4 regions of the Polycladomyces subterraneus genome follow, and region 1 is predicted to be linked to each of the others. Evidence: riboswitches for the same ligand, from Rfam matches in the RefSeq annotation. Region 1 holds a riboswitch; each other region holds the start of a gene.
What was found. A riboswitch is a leader RNA that binds a small molecule or an ion and turns the genes downstream of it on or off. The one in region 1 is predicted to bind cyclic di-AMP.

Region 1 (4,650 bases):
AGCCGCGATTGAAAATCCGAACAACTGGTGCACACGGACAGATGGGATTGGAGACGTTCCTGTTCCGCCTCGGACAATTCCTCGTCCAAACTCCGCTGAATCAATTCCAGCGCGTCCTCACACCTCATCGTGCGACACCCCCTTCCTTGTATTCCGCCAACAGCACTTGCAATTGTTTGCGCGCGCGAAATAAATGGGATTTTACGGTATTGATGGGCAAATCCATCGTTTCTGCTATTTCCTGGTAACTGTAGTCGTGTACATAGCGCAACACGACAGCCGTTCGTTGTTGATCAGGCAATTGCGAAATGGCCATTTTCAGATCCGAATGAAAATGGGATTGGTGCACTGCCTGTTCCGCCTCGGTATCCACCGGTTGCATCTCTTCCGGCATCGGTACCACTTTCGATTTGCGGCGAAACTGATCGATACAAATGTTGGTCACAATGCGTTGCGCCCAAGTTTCAAAGCGGGATTGCCCCTGAAAAGTGGAAATCCGATGATAGATCTTCAGCAGTGCTTCTTGGGTCGCGTCCAGCGCATCCTGCTCATTTCCCAGGAGATAATAGGCCGTGCGGTAGACAGGTGTCTCGATTTCCCGCAGCAGCCGGATCATGGTCTCGCGATCGCCGGCTTGCGCCCGTTTGACCCATTCCGCTTCGACCACATCTATCCCTCCTAATTTACCAGACGGTCCTGGGGTATCAAAGGTTGCTATTTTCTTGGAATCCGGACTGCGGTACGCTCTCCCGGGAGCAAATTCATTCCCCATTGTACCATAGACGGACAAGCCGGTCCGATCCGAGAAGAACACTCACAGGAAGAAGATCGCTTTTTTAGGGCTTGCCTGGTGAATACTGTCCAAGTCAATCCTGCGCTTCCCGAGTCTTCGCTAAGACATGGCTTGGTCAATCACTCGCATAGGAAAACATTTCTCCCTTACGGAATAACCAGACACGCCCCAGAACAATGACACGACTGTTTGCAACGGCCAACCATCCGATGTGATGTCATCTAGCCACCGACAATGTTGTCTCCGCCGTCCAACCGGCCGGACGAATCCGGATGGTCACCGCCCCGTCACGGTCTGTCCGCCACACGTGAATCCGATGGCTTTGCAAGCGGCGAATCACTTCCGGAGCCGGATGGCCGAACCGGTTGTGCCGGCCGACCGAGATCACGGCAAAACCGGGCCGGACGTGCGCAAGCCATGATTCACCTGTCGATGTACGACTTCCGTGATGGGCCACTTTCAGCACATCTACCGGTGGAAAGCGCCACTTTCCCACTATGTCCGCTTCCGCTTCCTGCTCGATGTCCCCCGTCATCAGCAATCGAAAGTGTTGGATCTGCAGCAAAAAAACAATGGAATCACTGTTGGTCCGCCCGTCGGTCGAGAGATGAGCCGGATCGGGATGGAGAAACTGCCATGTAACCCCCGGTTCCAGAGTCCATGCCGTTCCGGGGGAAGGTGCGGTGATGCGGGCACCGTGTTCGATCAAAGTGCGCATCAATTTCCGTTCCGTCGCTGTACGGGGTGGGTGGGGATTACGCAGGACGAGGCGAACGGGGAATTGTTCCACCACTTTCTGCAATCCTCCGATGTGGTCCGTATCCCCGTGCGTCATGATGAGGTAGTCAATATGCCGGATGCCGCGATAACGCAGATACGGAACCAACGTTTTCTCTCCCACGTCGTAGGGATGTTGCCGCCGTTGCCATGACTTTTGCGGAAAAGACACCATCCCGCCGCCGTCCACTACGATGACCTGTCCTCGCGGTGTCTCGATGACGGCGCAGTCCCCCTGCCCTACGTCGAGAAAGATAATGCGCGCCTCAGTCTCCCCGTGAAAAGGATGATAAGAGTAGCAGATCAGACCCGTAAGCAACACCGCCGAACACCAGCGATGCCGATGGGGATGAAGCGCATTGCCCGTCCATGCGTACAATGCGTATACACATGCCGCCGCGTATGCCGTACACCATATCCATGACTATTCCGGCACCGCTTTTCTCTCTCCCAGCACCAATCCGCGAATCAGACCGGAGATCTCTGCCGGATACATTTGTGTCAGGATTTCAGCCCCGCTACGCCGAATCCGGTCTGACCATGCGAATACATGCCATGGGGGCGGTGGTTTCGCCGACACCTCGCGAAGCCCGTCCGCTGTCGCGATCCAATGCACGAATTGACGGCGATAAAACGATCGCGCATCAAAACCGCCAGGATTTTCGCCGGGTCCGGGCGAGACAACCGTACACCCTTCACCGTCAGCAGCGTCCCACTCGTCCAAGCGCGAACCATCTGCAACTCTGTCGGCGATTGCAATCGCAGACGAACCCTCCTGATTCGACAAAAACGGTTGCCTATTGGTTAAGGACCGGTTAAAAATTCTTGATTGACAGGTTCCGGTAAACGGATTAGAATGCTAAACATGACAAAACCTAATACCCGACAGTTTCACACTCCGAGCGCTGAATCCGTAAAGGAACGGGGGAACCAATTTTTGGGGTGAATCCGGTGCCATCACCGGTAGGGTCACTCTCACGGACCCGAATCCGTCAGCTAACCTCGTAAGCGTGCTGAGAGGGAAGTGTGCTTCTTCACATGACCAAAAGTCATTGAAGCGGGCACTTCAATGACTTTTTTGCGTTTCCAACAAAAACGGAATCCATCTGGGGAAGGTGAATGTAATGTTGACCTCGCTGAAGCGTTGGATCATCGGGCGCCCGCTTCGCACTGAGCAACTGCAGGAGGAAAAACTGCCGGTTTGGAAAGCGCTCCCTATCTTATCATCGGACGCGCTGTCGTCGGTCGCTTACGGCACGGAGCAGATCCTAAGAGTACTCGTACTCGCTCCGATCAGCGTGCTGGCGCTTTGGTATTCGTTGCCCATATCCGGCGCGATTATCGGATTGTTGACACTGCTCATCCTTTCCTACCGGCAAATCATCTACGAATACCCCGGAGGGGGCGGTGCATACATCGTTTCGACGGACAACCTGGGTTGGTTTGCCGGGTTGATCGCCGGTGCATCGCTGTTGATCGACTATACACTGACAGTGGCAGTCAGTGTTTCGGCCGGGACAGACGCGATCACTTCAGCGTTTCCGGCTTTACACAGGCATGGGACGATGATTTCAGTTTTCTTCGTCCTGCTCCTCATGCTCCTCAACTTGCGAGGGATACGTGAATCCGGCACGATTTTCTCATTCCCCACCTATCTGTTCATCTTCGGCATGCTTGGTTTGGTGATCGTGGGGTTGGGTAATGTAGCGATCCATGGTATTCCCGCTAACGTCCCGCCGGTGACGCACACCTTTCCTGCCGGTCTCAGTTGGTTCCTGTTGTTGCATGCGTTTTCGTCCGGATGCTCCGCATTGACCGGGGTGGAAGCCATCTCCAATGCCACTCCCACCTTCCGAAAACCGGAGACGAAGAATGCGGCACGCACGCTGGCGCTTCTGGGCTTATTGCTGGCCGTGCTGTTCGGTGGTTCCAGCTTGCTGGCATATTTGTACCACATCACGCCCAAAACGACGGAGACGGTGCTTTCCCAGATCGCCGAAGAGACGTTCGGTAGAACGCTACCATATTACTACATCCAGGGGACAACCGCGCTGATCCTGATCCTGGCAGCCAACACCAGTTTTTCGGGTTTTCCGCTGTTGGCCTCCATCATGGCCAAGGACAAATTTATGCCGCGGATGTTTGCTTCCCGCGGAGACCGGCTTAATTTCTCCAACGGCATCATCGTGTTGGCTCTGGCCGCGATCGCTTTGATCGTGGCGTTTAAGGGAGATGTGGAGCGATTAATCCCCTTGTATGCGATCGGTGTCTTTCTGTCGTTCACCTTGGCACAGACCGGAATGGTGGTACGCAGGTTGAAGCAGCGCAACCCGGGCTGGATGCGCAAATTGACGATCAACGCCGCGGGTGCGGTCGTCTCGTTCATCGTCCTGCTGATCTTCACTGTCACCAAATTTACCGAAGGCGCTTGGATCGTAGTATTGGTGATTCCGCTGTTCATCTTCGCCTTTTACCACATTCGGAAACACTATGAGGCTGTCGCTGAAGAGCTGCGCATTGACATTACTGCTGACAAACCGGAAAAGAAAGATCACGTGATCATCATTCCTGTCGGGGGCATCAGCCGCGTCGTTCGCAACACGATCGCCTACGCCAAGACAATCGGAGACGACGTGGTGGCCATTCACGTGGCCTTCACCGAAGAGGATGCGGAGAAATTTGAGAAAAAGTGGGAGCAGTGGGATCCCGGTGTCCGACTCGTTGTCACCCGCTCCCGCTACCGGAGCGTCAACGGTCCCGTGTTGCGGTTCATCGACCTGGTTCAGGAACGAGCTGGGGACAACATGATTACCGTTCTGATCCCCGAATTCATCCCGCGCAGATGGTGGCATCGCTTTTTGCACAACCAATCCGCGCTATGGCTCCGTTTCCTGCTGTTGTTGAGAAAAGACGTGGTCGTCTCCACGGTACCGTTTCATTTACGCAAATAAATCCGTCAAAAAAAAGCCCGATCTGCGCCGAATGGCAGGTCGGGCTTTCATTCGTTCACATCACTTTCGCGCGCCCATACCAGATTAACTACACCCGCCCAGTGGGATTCCACCTTTTCCACCACCAGA
Region 2 (4,650 bases), on a different contig from region 1:
CATCCCCTATTTCCGGCACGCTCATCTGCCTCGTCACAATGACAAATCGCGCCGGCGGAAAACCATCGCCACAAGGAGGAACAGCACCATCGCGGTCAAGCCCAAACCCACCGCTGTCCACAAGATGTCTTCTTCTCCCCGTGCGAGACGTACCGGTTCATACAGGCTGAACAACGTCCAGTTCCTTAGCCAATCCAGTTTTTCTCCCAGCTTGCCAGCAAAGTCCATGGCATAGAACAGAATGGTCACTGTCGCCGACCAGGAACTCGCCTTCTTTTCGTCGTCAAACAAGCACGAAAACAGGAAGCTGTACGCACCGATCACAGAAAAAAACAGGAAACAGACCAAATTCAGTTCCACGTAGTTCGACCGATCCAGGGCAGGTTGATCCAGCATCCAGGCATCTCCCGCAATCCCGCCGAGGACAGTGAACAAGTTGATAAGCCCGAGCCCCGTGATGAAAAATGCGACTTGCGTCAGGACAAGCCGTGGCCGGGACAACGGCGTTGACAGCAGAAATGCCATGGACCCCCGGTCTACATGCCGAGCCACTAGCCGAGTCGGGATCACCACGCTGTACACCATCAGCAGAATCAGATACATGAAGGAGTGGTACTCCATGGCGATAAAATCATTTAAACGCTGTACCCCGGCCTCAATTCCAAACACTTTCATCATCTCTTCCGGCATTTTCTTCAGCAATTCATTCGTGTATTCGGGAGTAAAGTAGGGATAGATGGAGACAATCATCAGCACATAAAAAAACGACCCGATCGCCATCGCTCCCAATGTCTTGCCATGCAACCGCCACATTGCCCGGTACAGCGCGAGATTAATCATTCTTTCGCCTCCCGTTGTTCATAGTAGTGCATAAAGACTTCTTCGAGATCCATCTCTTTGTGTTCCAGATGGCGGACATCCACATCGCTTAGAGAGCGGATCAGGGGATTCAGATCACCTTGTACCTCGATTTCAACCGTTGTTTCTCCCCGGCGAACCACCCTGAGCCCGGTCTGAATCAATCGGTCGATGTCCGATTTACTTCCCAGAGTCACAACAAACGCTTTTCTCTGCTCATTGAGCAACTCCTGGACGGACCTCACAGCGATCAGCCGTCCTTCCCGGATGATACCGACCCGGTCTGCCGTTCGCTCGATCTCCTGAAACAGATGGGAGGACATAAAAATCGTTTTTCCTCGCTTTTTTTCTTCCAGAATCAATTCCACAAACACACGTTGCATGAGCGGATCCAAACCGGAAGTGGGTTCATCCAGGATCAGGATCTCCGGATCATGCATGAACGCGGCCACAATGGCCAGTTTTTGCTTCATTCCCTTGGACATTTTTCGGATCGGAACCCGGGGGTCCAGCTCTAGTCGCTCCAGCAGCTCATCCCTTCTGTCATCCTTCTGTCCATGGAGTCCCGCCATCAAATCCAAGAAACCGATACCGTTCAGTCCTTCAAACATGGCAATCTCCCCCGGGAGATAACCGGTGATTTTTTGAATCTTGTCCGATTCACTCCAACAGTCCATGCCGCCAATTTCCGCTTTGCCCTCATCCTGTCTCATGAAACCCATCAAGTGGCGAATCGTGGTGGATTTTCCCGCTCCGTTAGGTCCGAGATAACCGAATACTTCTCCTCGATTCACTTCAAGGGTGAGATCAAAAATTCCCTTTCCACCCGGAAACCGTTTGGTCAATTCATTGATTCGGATCATGATCCAGCCTCCTCTCTGTCTTCCCAGCGATCAATACCACACTCGAGCATTATCCTCACATCCATCATGAGTGTTCTTCTTTTCGTCATGACAATGTTAGGGGCATTTTCAACAACAGAAAAAGCCACGAGAAGGGTGTCTTCCCGTGGCTTTTTCGGCACAGCAAAAACAGCCGTGCCCCCCGCACGATTCTCACTCCCCCTCTCCCAACGCTTACGAGGTTAGCTGACGGATTCGGGTGGCTGAGAGTCACCCTACCCGGGCATGGAACGGATCCACCCCAGGATTCACCCCTTGCAGTCCGTGACAGATCCGCCACAGTCTGCGGTTGGTTCCCCCGCTCCCGCGTATCGCGGGACTCAGCGATTTACGAGGATATATTGATTTTTTAAAGTGAGCTCATCATACTCCTCTAACGACCTGTTGTAAAGGATCATTTTTCTTCAAAAAGGAACGAAAAACCGCCATATCACCCGATCCATGTGCCTGGAGGTCCATTTCTCTTCTGTTTATTCCCTGTGACAAATTCAATCGGACCGAAGCTTTTGAAACCATGGCCAATAGCAAAATGACTCCACCCCAATTCACCCCGGTGTACGGATATTCGCCGTTTCCGGAAATATAAATCAGCAAATATCAGACAAATATATCTAGGTTGGCCACCGGGCAGGTTTGCTACTTCTATCAGCCGTTCTTGCAAAAGTGAAGCGCAAATAAAAAAGCGGGAGGGAAGGATACCCCCACATACATACAGATCGTAGCTCCATCACACCCGAACCAACAATCGCACTACACAAGGCACTACACCCGGCGACTGTCAAAGGGGCCATACAGTAGCCGGATACACCAAGTCATGGTTGATCGAAAGGATAAAATTATCTCAGAAAAACCCAGCCCTTCCGTCCTACTTGTCTTTAAGCCGACCGCTTGGCATCAAGAGTCCATTCTTTTATTTTTTGGTCAGAGGGGAGGAAATAAGTGAGCATACCAAGGAGCGGGAGAAAACCGACCCACTGCATAACGTGCGAGAGTCCCATGACGTCGATCATTTTACCCAGCCCTACCGAACCGACGGCTCCCATGCCGAAGGCAAATCCAACGGTTAAACCGGACACGGTTCCTATTTTTCCCGGAAACAACTGCTGTGCATATACCACCGTGACGGAGAAGCTGGATAACAGGATAAAACCATTCAACAATAAAATCGCACAAGCCCATGTTGCACTTACATAAGGCAGGAGCAGGGCGAGCGGAGCGGAACCAAGCATGGAAAAATAGATGATCTTTTTCATGCCGAATCGGTCTGCCAGCGGTCCGCCGCAGAAGGTACCGACTGCCCCAGCCACCAAAAAGAGGAAAATATAAAGTTGGGCTTGTTTTAAAGAGAGTTTGTACTGTTCCATCAGATAGAACTGATAGTAAGTGCTGATTCCGGCGATGTACCATGACCGGACGAAGATGAGAAAGATGAGTAGAACCATGGCGAAAAGTAGCATCTTTTTCATCCCGCTCTGCTGAACCCAAAACGTTTTTTCTTTTTTGGCAGGGCGCGGATGGGAAAGAAGGTAACCCTGATACCATCTGGCGATAAACAATTGGATGACGAGGGCGATGCCCGCCACTAGTGTAAACCAAATGGCTCCTTTCTGCCCGAGCGGGATAAAAATCAAGTAAGTCATCAAGGGAGCGAGCGCTTGCCCCGTGTTCCCTCCAACCTGAAAAATGGATTGGGCTAACCCTCTCCGATTTCCGGCGGCCAGATAGGAAACACGTGAGGACTCGGGATGGAAGACAGCAGATCCGATTCCCACCAGTACAACAGACAACAGAACAAACGAGTAGCTCGGAGCTAAAGCCAGACACAACATCCCCAAGCAGGTGGAAGCCATGCCGAGCGGCAACATATAAGGAAACGGCCGTTTGTCCGTATACCAGCCAAACACTGGTTGTAAAAGTGAGGCGGTAAAATTGATCGAAAAACCGATCCAGCCAATCTGCGTGTAGGTCAGGTGCATAGAATCTTTCAAGATGGGAAAGATCGCGGGGATGACTGATTGAATGGAATCATTGAACAAATGAACAAGGCCAATTAAAAACAGAATATGATATATTGCTGTTTTCTCATTGAATCTTTCTGTTGATGAGAGTTGCATACCATAAGTCCCCTATTCGTTGCATAGTGATAAACTTCTCGTAGCCACACGGCCAAATTACGGATCCCTATTGTAGACAACCGAGCTTTCGATTGTAAACAAATAATCCTCCAAAGGGGTCAAACGTTAGTTCCTGGATACACCACAGACCAATACCGAAGGATTTATATGTTATATATATATAGGTATAACATAAGACTCGCGCCAAAGTTAACATAACATTTCGATAATATTTGCGAAACTGTCCACACATAAATAGAAAACCCGTTAAAACCCTCGAAGGCCCTTCAAAATTCCCTCTTGAGGTGCTTTTTTCTTTTCGAAACTGTATATAGCAGTAAACTGATAACCGGGGCAAAAGAGCGAGCAGGAAAACCCAGCTTTGCCCTTCAGGGTTGAGATGATCGCGAACCGCGATATGGAGTGCCTTTTCCAATTTGGGGACAGATCAATAACGGTAGTCCACTTCCTTATAGCCAAGCTCAATCAATTCGCTGGTGCATGCCAACCTAGTGACCTATGCGCTTATCCCAGACGGATCTACAAATCCTAACTCCTGAATGGATCTATGGATTATTGTGTGCTAAGAACACTTCCCATATCACTCTTTTGTGGTATCCCCACCCGACTGTACCCGAAAATTACATTAACAACCTTTGAATATATTTATATTGAACTATTTCACAAAATGTTCAAAAATGAAGCGAGGAAAAAAGCATTTTCGTGTTTAATTAGGCAATCAGCTATACTATATCGCAACAAAGGGGGAGACAACT
Region 3 (4,650 bases), on a different contig from region 1:
CCGTCGATCCGTATGCGTTCGTGGTCGTTCACGATGTTCGGGACGTGTTGGGAGAAGGGTTTACTTACGAAAGCCCGGAGGAAACTAAAATGCAGTGACCCCCGTTTGGACGGGGGTTTTTTGTTGAAGCAGAAAATACGATCTGTCTGACGAATATAGAGATAGGCTGCATATGACGTAGTTGTTTGGGGAGGAAAAATGAGAAAGGCGCGCTTTCTTTTTTGGTTTCTTTTTGTCTATAGCATGACAGTCATTTTTGAGTATCTAAAGTGTTACCTGGTGAAATGGGATTTTCCGATTCACCCCCTTTGTTTGGATCCGCTGGATTGATGGATTGTTCCAATTCCGGTGTCGGTTGTGGCTGTTGGGATTGAGATTCTTCGGGAGCGAAAAAAAAGAAAAAATGAAGCACAATAGTACCACGTTACGGTAAACGCACCGCCCGATACTTCTTCCAACTGACATAAGTCAGCACGGACACAATCACCCCGCCTACCATCAGCATAAACGAGACGATCGGCGTTTCCCATTCACCGTACATGGCCGTTACTTGTTCCTCCGGTCCGTAAAACAGCGGATTCAGCATCCCACGAAAACGGCTCACCCCACTGCGCAGCAGCGCGGGATTCCACGTAGGCCGCGATTGCTTGCGCAGAAAGGATAAGACCGAATCCACCTTGGTAACTGTCGTTGGGGTACGTGAGATCACGATAGCGGGGCGAATCAGTCGATAATGATCGAGCAGAGCATCTACCGCTATGCGCGCACGCACTTGATTCCCGGCGTTGATCGCCCGTTCGATGTCGGCCAAATCCCGTTGCAACACCGAGTAATACTGTCTCCACAGCGGCTGATTGGGATGCGTCAACGCATCAAATGCCATCCGCATCCGAAGCGCCGCTGCCATCAATGTGGTCGGGTTGGGACGTACGCGGTTCAACTCCTGTTCCATTTCTACCAATGTTTGCGACAACGTACGGATCTGCTCCACCGACAACCCGAGGGGAGACAAATTCGCACGCGAGAAACTACGCGAGAGCGCCGTCAACGCATCGCGTGCGGCTAATAAATCCCCACGCTGCACCAACTGATACACCCGCTCCGCCTGCCGCGCCCACTGCATCGGTTGCGTTTGTTCCATGGCGATTGCCGACTCTGATCCATAGCTGTGCAATATGACGAAACTGCTCCACAATATGACCAACAAGCCGGTCCATCTCTTCCACATGTGAACCTCTCCCGATTTGAAGAAGATTCCTTGTCCATACAGTCTATTCATAGAAATGGACGAGATATGTATGCATTTTTTCGTGGGACAGGGTTTGGTTTCATTTCCTTGTGGGGAATTGAAGTAATAGTTGGTTTTGTTTGTGAAGCAAACTAGTTTAAATAATTGATACATTGTTTTATGATGGATGTAACCAAATAAAAAAGCCGTTCCCGTCAAATCAATCGGAATCGGCTCCATGTTGAAACTTTTGACTCAGTGCCACCGTGATGACTCAAACACCATCACACCATACTGGGGTGCTATAGAATTATCTGAAACAACTGAGGTCACTCTTCGGAAATAAACTTTTGCCCCAACGGGGTGACGATTCCATCCATGCTGATCGAATTTTTCTCTTGATGATAAGTTTGAAGATCTTTCTCCCCCTTTTGACTGGCCCACCGTTGGAGAGTCTCACGCTCACCCGAATAGGAGAAGTAAGGAACGCTGTATCCGCATGACGTTTTCACTTCATATATGTTTACATAGATGATTTGGCGTGCTCCCGGAAGGAGATCGAAGTGATGAATCAATTGATTCCATTCAGATGAATCGGGCAATATTACGCGCCCCCTTCCATACAAGCGCAGGATCATGGGAGGACCTTCAAACGCAACAAACATCAACGTAATCCTTCCATTCTCCTTCAGGTGGGCACTTGTTTCGTTTCCACTGCCTGTCAGGTCCATATAGGCCACTTCTCTTGGCGAAAATATGCGCAGCGCATCATATCCTTTCGGAGAAATATTGATGTGACCCTCTTCACTTAAAGGAGCGGAACCCACAAAAAATATGCGCTGTTTCTTGATGAACGCTTCATGCTCCGGGAGTAAAGCCGGAAAAAGCTTTCCCATGCCGATCCCCCTTTACTGAACGAAATTTTTTATCAAATATATCAGATGATTTCGTTTAACAGAAGTTAAACTTCGAACAACAGGATCATAAAAAAGCCACGAGAAGACATCCTTCCCGCGGCTTTTTTGGCACAACAAAATAGCCATGCTCTCGCACGATTCTCCACCCTTTTATAACGCTTACGAGGTTAGTTGATGGATTCGGGTGGCTGAGAGTCACCCTACCCGGGCATCAACCCGGGATTCACCCAATGCAATCCGTGTCGGATTCAATCAGGTCGAACCTTCTGAAACCATACGGATTTTCCGGTAACAGGCTGGTCGTAAGAAATGACAAAATGCAATACCGTCGCAGAGGATGACGGATTGATGTACTGATGCGGCACATCACCGTTGAAGCGGATGGCATCATGTTCGCACAGTTGATACCGCTCCCCCTCGATTTCCACATCAAGCCGGCCGGACATCACCGTGACAAATTCCACCACACCGGGAGGATGTGCTTCCGAACGGTAGGTACCGTACGGCTGCAAGTACCCTCGGTACAACTCAAACACATGCGGTTGATGCGAACGGAAAACGGGCTCAACCTCAAATTCTTCGTCGGGATCCGACAAGACGAGCCCCTCTCTTTTTCTCGAAACGGCCACATCCGTCTCCACTGATAACAAGGCGGTAACTGGAACGGACAAACCGTTGGCGATCTTCCAAATCACCGAGAGAGTCGGGTTGGCTTCCCCGTTTTCAATTTTAAGTAGCGTCACTTTGCTGATCCCGATTTGCTTGGCCAACGCTTCCATACTCAAACCGCGGTGGACACGGATTTTGCGCAGGTTGGCGCCCACCCGTTTTCCGATGTGCTTCTCTTCCCATGGATTTTCCATCCTGCTGTTTTTCCCTCCGAGTATACAGCGAAATGACGTTTTCTTTCGATCAGTTGTATATTATAATGAACCAAAAGATAAATAAAGTATACCATCTGATCAAAAAAGGGGTGATACCCATCGCAAAGAACACACACACCCAAAAAATCACGGTAAAATCGGAATTTACTGCAGGGGTATTGTCGGCCATTCCCATCGTGGTAGGATACCTTCCCATCGCCGTTGCGTTTGGCATGATCGCCCAGCAGTCCGGAATACCGCCCCTTTTGTCCGTTTGCATGTCGGGCTTGGTTTATGCCGGAGCCAGCCAGTTTATGGCCGTCAATATGCTATCGACGGGAGCTGGAGCGTTGGAAATCGTACTGGCGACATTCGTATTGAATTTCCGCCATTTTGTGATGGGATTATCCCTGATGAACAAACTGAAAAAGATGCCCGTCGCATGGAAAATAGCCGTCTCCAGCGGCATCACGGACGAAACCTTCGCTGTCGCTTCCTTAAAAAAAGATATGATCGGCAAGTGGTTTCTCGCGGGACTGGTTCTCACTTCCTATGTCACTTGGGTGATCGGTACCCTGATCGGGGGACTGCTATCTCAGGTCATTCCCCCGAGTATCAGTGAAAGCATGTCGGTGGCGCTGTACGCCATGTTTATCGGATTGTTGATCCCGGCGGTCAGGGAGAATGGAAAATGGGGGATGATCGCCTTGATCAGCATGGGGCTCAACACGGTGTTGGGCATGTTTCTCAGCAGCGGTTGGTCGATCGTGTTGTCCACCGTACTGGGAGGATTGGCCGGAGTTTGGTTGATGAGGAGGAAAAAGGGATGACAGACCATCTACTGCTCATCATTTTGGGCATGTCGGTGGTGACACTGATACCTCGATGGCTTCCTGTATGGATCATGGATCGTATCACATGGCCCGATTGGGCACGGGAATGGCTCGACAGCATCCCGTATGCGGCCTTGGGAGCATTGATCTTTCCCGGAATTTTATCCGTCGCCAAAGGAGAACCTTGGATCGGTTTGGCAGGTGGGATTGTCGCCGCAATCCTGGCGTATTGGCGACTGCATATCATGTATGTCGTCTTTGGATCGATTCTGGCCGTGATGATGGCGAAATCATTTTGAATCCAAACAGCCCAGCGGAATTCCCCTTCGTCCGCTGGGCTGTTTTCATATGCTAGATCGGTTCATTCCACTGGTGGGATGAAAATATGAATGAAGAAAGTCTGTGTTGCAAACTAGTTTTTACTTTAAGATTGTGAGAAGTCTTCATTCTTCTCACCGACAACAATCGTTATTTGGTATCGTGATAAATGAATACTCACTCGGAGGGTTTAATGGAGTCAAGTCTGTTGGATCTAATTGGTTTTTCGAGTATTCACCAGTCTGAAAAGCTAACTGAAATGTGTGATCACACATTCATTTGAAAAGGGTTGTCTGAATGGCCACATCTTAGAACGTATCCTGTGAGTCTTAATCTAGCTATCCGCACCGCTTGGGACATTGTTTCCCAATTTGTTGCGACAAGATGCGAACCGCCCTGCCCAGCTTCGATACGTCAACGAATAGCCTGGTTTCCTCACCGATATAGATCGCCTTCACCTTTACCCTGCACCACAATGCGCCGAAGATCCG
Region 4 (4,650 bases), on a different contig from region 1:
GAAACATAACGAAACCAACGGGACTGATGTGTCCAATCATACAGATAGTGATACACTGACGGAAACCGGTTCAACATACGGTGATACCCGGTTTGGAGGAGAGGATGTGCCTTCGTCGGTATCCAGTCCAACAAATCAACGTACATCACTCGTGCGTTTCGCTGTTCCATCACATGTAACAATGCTTGTGCCGCCGAGTTGTGCCCGGCACCAAATCCCATCGACAGTAGCAATACACGTTCCATTTGGCGCCCTCCTCAATCCCACTCCTCTATCATTATGACAAAAACGACCCAATCCGTCTCCTTTCTTATCAATATCTCGCGAAAAATTGATCAATCTTTTACAATGATGAAACAGGTTGGTGGTCCAAATGGGCCGTGAGACTGCTGACAACATGTTTTGGCCACCTGCGATTCCGGGTGTGCCGATTTCCCTCTCGCTCCTGAATCACTGCGCTCAAAGGTCACGCGTGAGAAATCGGATCCCTCGGACATTGTCGACAACCTGACGACCCAAATGAACCGTGGTCTAGGGCTGGGATCGTTGACGCGCCAGCTGCTCCTGCGCCAGTTTGACCATTTCCCGTACCATGTGGCCACCGATGGTGCCGCCGATTTTTCCGGCATCGGACGTTTTCAAATCTCCGTTGTCACCGGGTTTAAGGGGTACGCCGACTTGCTTGGCCACTTCCATTTTGACCTGGTCGGGCGACAGCGGTCCTACACCCAATTCTTTGCTCATCACTTGGGCTTTCAAGCGCGCCAGGGCCGGCCGCGACTCGGGCACCAACAATCGCCTGCGCCGTTTTCGAGCCATGTTTCCACCCCCTGCGAATAGTTTCCCATCAAGAGAAACAAATGATGTGGTGGACAATAAAAGGAAAAAACCGCCCATTTGGGCGGTCGTCCATGATGAGGGTTGAGAGGGGGATTGGGCATTTTTTCTGTTCCATTGTACTTAGATGCATTTGGCCAAATCGCGTGCTTGTTGGATGGCTTTTTGCTTGATTTCTTCGGCTTTGTCCGGGAATTGCGCCATACCTTCGGCAATGACAGATTCCACGGATTCCACACCCAGGAATGACAACACGGCACGGATATAACGGTCGCCGAACTCAAAGTCCTTGGTCGGGCCTTCGGAGTAGATGCCGCCACGCGCTTGGATGTGGACAGCTTTTTTCCCTTTCAGCAGACCGACTGCACCGTTTTCGGTGTATTTGAACGTTTTGCCCGCGATACAGATGGAGTCAATATACGCCTTCATCCGCGGAGGAATACTGAAGTTCCACATCGGGGTGACGATGATGTATTTGTCCGCTGCTGCAAATTGATCGACGATCTCATTGATCCGTCCCACTTTTTTCTTCTCCTCTGCGGACAATTCCTCAAACGAGGTCCCCTGCTGCAATTTGCCCCAACCGCTGAACACATCTTCGTCCAAGAAGGGAATGTCCAATTTGTACACATCCAACTCGACGATTTGATCTTCGGGATTGGCCTCCCGGTAGGCATTCAAAAATGCCCGTCCCACCTGCAAGCTGAACGACTGGTCTTCCGGTTTGGGATTGGCAGTGATGTACAATACGGTCGCCATGTGAGCTTCCTTCCTTTCGTTTGTGGAATGGATGAGAGAGTGATGACGGATTTAAACTAACTTTAGTTACGTTGATATTATGCATTTATATACTTACTTTTGTCAAGCTAAAAATGAATAAACAATCTCCCCTCAAAAGATTTCCATACACTCCGGTTTTTACTCATGAAAAAAACCCGTCCCCAAGGGAACGGGCTTTTCCTCGTCACTTCGTGAAGATGTGGTTTCCGATTTTGGTCACCTGCGGGCGAGACCAGATCCATCCGGAAGTTGCGGTGTCCGGGTTGAAGTAGTACAACGAACCATGTGTAGGGTCCCAACCCCGGATCGCATCCATCGTAGCGCGATAGGCCGTACTATTGGGGTTCATCCAGAACTGCCCGTCCTGTACCGCCGTAAACGCACCATCTTGGAAAATCACACCGCGTACTGTTTTCGGAAACTCCGGTGAATCAATCCGGTTCAAAATCACAGCGGCTACAGCTACTTGCCCTTTGTAGGGTTCGCCTCGCGCTTCACTGTATACGGCTCGTGCAATCAACGCAATGTCTTGTTTTGAAAATCGGGAATTTACAGAATGCCAAGGCTGCCTGTGGACTTTTTTGGATACCGTCTGTTTGGATACGGTATGCCGCTTCAACGATCCCCACGTTTGGGGACCGGTAATACCATCGATCCGCAATTTATGATGAATTTGATACTGGATAACCGCTTTTTCCGTCTTCAAACCATATATACCGTCCAGCTTGCCACGGTACAGCCCCAGCTGTAGCAAGCGATATTGCAAATCCCAGACATCTCCGTTATTACTGCCGTATTGTATCATCGTCGGTGCAGCCGCTTCCGCCTTTCCGTTTCCAAACGGAACCGCTGCAACGATCACCGCAACTACTGCACCCGTGAGCACCCAAGCCCACTTTTTCCAAATAGACATGTGATTCCTCCTTTCAAGCCTCCGAGGTTAGCTGACGGGTTCGGGCAAGGAGTTGATCCCGGCCACCAAAATGGTGACTTCACCCCAACATTGATTGCATCCCCCGTACCCCGCGCCGAACACCGACGCGAAGATTCGGCTGTTCAATGTACGTTGACCATTATAAGTTGGATATGGAAACCTTTCAAGAGAAAATGATTAGAATGTAAGGTATGTATTTCCTTGGAAATCACACAACAAAAAAGCGCGGCGGAAGATTCCACCGCGCTTTTGTCGATCTTTCTTATCCGCGCGCCGCTTGGTACCGTTTGGCGACTTCGTCCCAATTGACCACGTTCCAGAACGCTTTGATGTATTCCGGACGCTTGTTTTGGTATTTGAGATAGTAGGCGTGCTCCCACACGTCCAAGCCCAAAATCGGCGTGTCGCCTTCCATCAGCGGGCTGTCTTGGTTCGGCGTGCTCGTCACGGCCAAAGAACCGTCTTTTTTCACGACCAGCCAAGCCCAACCGCTACCAAAACGGGTGGTTGCCGCTTTGGTGAATTCTTCTTTGAACCGGTCGAAGCTGCCGAAGGCTTGGTTGATCGCGTTAGCCAGCTCTCCGCTCGGTTCGCCGCCACCGTTCGGGCTCATGATTTGCCAGAACAGGCTGTGGTTCGCATGACCGCCACCGTTGTTGCGCACGGCCGTACGAATGCTTTCCGGTACTTGATCAATGTTGCGCAGAAGGTCTTCGATGGATTTTTCCGCCAAGGCGGTGTGACCTTCCAACGCCGCATTCAAGTTGTTCACATACGTGGCGTGATGCCGGCCATGGTGAATTTCCATCGTTTGCGCATCGATGTGCGGCTCCAAAGCGTCATAGGCATAAGGCAATGCAGGCAGTTCGTGCTTGGCCATGATTCACCCTCCAATATGTAGGATTTGGTCCTTTTTCATCTTCGAAAAAGGACGGGCACTTACATCCTTCCCGATTCTATTATGCAAAAAACGTGGAATTATAGTCAACTTAAATGTATGAAAAGTGGGCTTTCGTTAAGAATCCCGCCATGTGTTGATCAGGTCCACAGGTTCCGATTTTTGATCGTGATGGTGCGCATCATCTTCCCGGCTCGCTCCACTTGCTCCCTGCAGGGAAGCAAACAAGGCCGCTTCGGATCGGATACGCAGGACGCGGAGAAGGTGCTTCGCTCAAAAGAAAATTGACCGCCGATAGCGTCCTGCGTTTTTTACGGTTCTTCTTCGGCCGGTCTTGGCCAGTCGCTCACCTGGGTAACATTCCTGCCTGACTAGGGTGACCGGACAGGCACAGGGCCACTTTGTCAGCAGTCCCAGTGGACAAACACCGGTTTACCGTCCGGTTCCGCTGATAACGCGAGACAATTCTGTCACATCGCGTACAATATAATCGGCGCCCAACTCCTCAAACTTGGCCCGCGCGGCCTCTCCGGTCAATCCCGTCAACGTGGCTGCAAACTTGCAACCCATTTTTCGGGCCGCCAACAAATCGGCAACCGAATCCCCCACGATCAGCACTTCTTCGCCTTTGGGCAACGGCAAATCGACGGTGAGCACTTCCGCATCCGCTTTGCTCCGACCGAAATATCCTTTTAAATATGTGTACGGTTGCGGTTTGCCGAGCGGGGCATGTTCCGGATGCGCCCGTTCAGCCTGAATCACATCATCTGCGGTGACGATCCGTTCCAGATCAAACGCATCATACAATCCAAGGGCGGTAAGCGGCACTTCCGTCTCGATCAGCGGACGGCCGGTTCCCAATCCCAACACGATGCCCTCTGCTCGTAACCCGTCCAGCACATGTCGAATCTCCTGGGGATCGGCCAGTGGAATCTCCTGATGCAAAAATCCAGTTTTGCCCGGTGTGACTGGTGCTTTGCCTTCCACCTGCCGGTATCGGTCGTCACCCAGATACCATTCCTGAAACACATGACGCCCCAACTCCCACAACGCGCTTTTGGGCGAGAACACCTCGGTTTCCACACCCAACCACGCTTTCGCCAACGTATTGAAATACGCGATCAATTCCTGTTTGGTGGCGTTCGACTCGGCCAATGCCGGGATGAACGCGCCAAACTGTGGCTCAAACATGATGCCCGCT

Region 2: another riboswitch for cyclic di-AMP. It lies ahead of NWF35_RS14860 (ABC transporter ATP-binding protein); the one in region 1 lies ahead of NWF35_RS12850 (APC family permease).
Region 3: another riboswitch for cyclic di-AMP. It lies ahead of NWF35_RS05010 (pyridoxamine 5'-phosphate oxidase family protein); the one in region 1 lies ahead of NWF35_RS12850 (APC family permease).
Region 4: another riboswitch for cyclic di-AMP. It lies ahead of sleB (spore cortex-lytic enzyme); the one in region 1 lies ahead of NWF35_RS12850 (APC family permease).

The regions. Positions count from the first base shown of each region.
Region 1 is NZ_JANRHH010000047.1:18,023-22,672, reverse strand. Features, by position in the region: gene NWF35_RS12870 (zf-HC2 domain-containing protein) at 1-128, opposite strand, end outside; gene NWF35_RS12865 (RNA polymerase sigma factor) at 125-667, opposite strand; gene NWF35_RS12860 (ComEC/Rec2 family competence protein) at 1,011-1,949, opposite strand; gene NWF35_RS12855 (hypothetical protein) at 1,995-2,294, opposite strand; cyclic di-AMP (ydaO/yuaA leader) riboswitch at 2,464-2,597, shown strand; gene NWF35_RS12850 (APC family permease) at 2,695-4,521, shown strand; gene NWF35_RS12845 (hypothetical protein) at 4,569-4,650, opposite strand, start outside.
Region 2 is NZ_JANRHH010000052.1:13,325-17,974, forward strand. Features, by position in the region: gene NWF35_RS14855 (ABC transporter permease subunit) at 34-840, opposite strand; gene NWF35_RS14860 (ABC transporter ATP-binding protein) at 837-1,721, opposite strand; cyclic di-AMP (ydaO/yuaA leader) riboswitch at 1,918-2,096, opposite strand; gene NWF35_RS14865 (MFS transporter) at 2,636-3,874, opposite strand.
Region 3 is NZ_JANRHH010000021.1:41,890-46,539, forward strand. Features, by position in the region: gene NWF35_RS05000 (YitT family protein) at 1-98, shown strand, start outside; gene NWF35_RS05005 (sporulation protein YpjB) at 425-1,228, opposite strand; gene NWF35_RS05010 (pyridoxamine 5'-phosphate oxidase family protein) at 1,558-2,124, opposite strand; cyclic di-AMP (ydaO/yuaA leader) riboswitch at 2,287-2,464, opposite strand; partial or broken gene NWF35_RS05015 (helix-turn-helix domain-containing protein) at 2,517-3,008, opposite strand; gene NWF35_RS05020 (AzlC family ABC transporter permease) at 3,074-3,838, shown strand; gene NWF35_RS05025 (AzlD domain-containing protein) at 3,835-4,140, shown strand; partial or broken gene NWF35_RS05030 (hypothetical protein) at 4,498-4,650, opposite strand, start outside.
Region 4 is NZ_JANRHH010000031.1:76,327-80,976, reverse strand. Features, by position in the region: gene NWF35_RS07435 (MGDG synthase family glycosyltransferase) at 1-245, opposite strand, end outside; gene NWF35_RS07430 (alpha/beta-type small acid-soluble spore protein) at 532-819, opposite strand; gene NWF35_RS07425 (FMN-dependent NADH-azoreductase) at 961-1,596, opposite strand; gene sleB (spore cortex-lytic enzyme) at 1,802-2,530, opposite strand; cyclic di-AMP (ydaO/yuaA leader) riboswitch at 2,532-2,681, opposite strand; gene NWF35_RS07415 (superoxide dismutase) at 2,814-3,431, opposite strand; gene NWF35_RS07410 (HAD family hydrolase) at 3,882-4,650, opposite strand, start outside.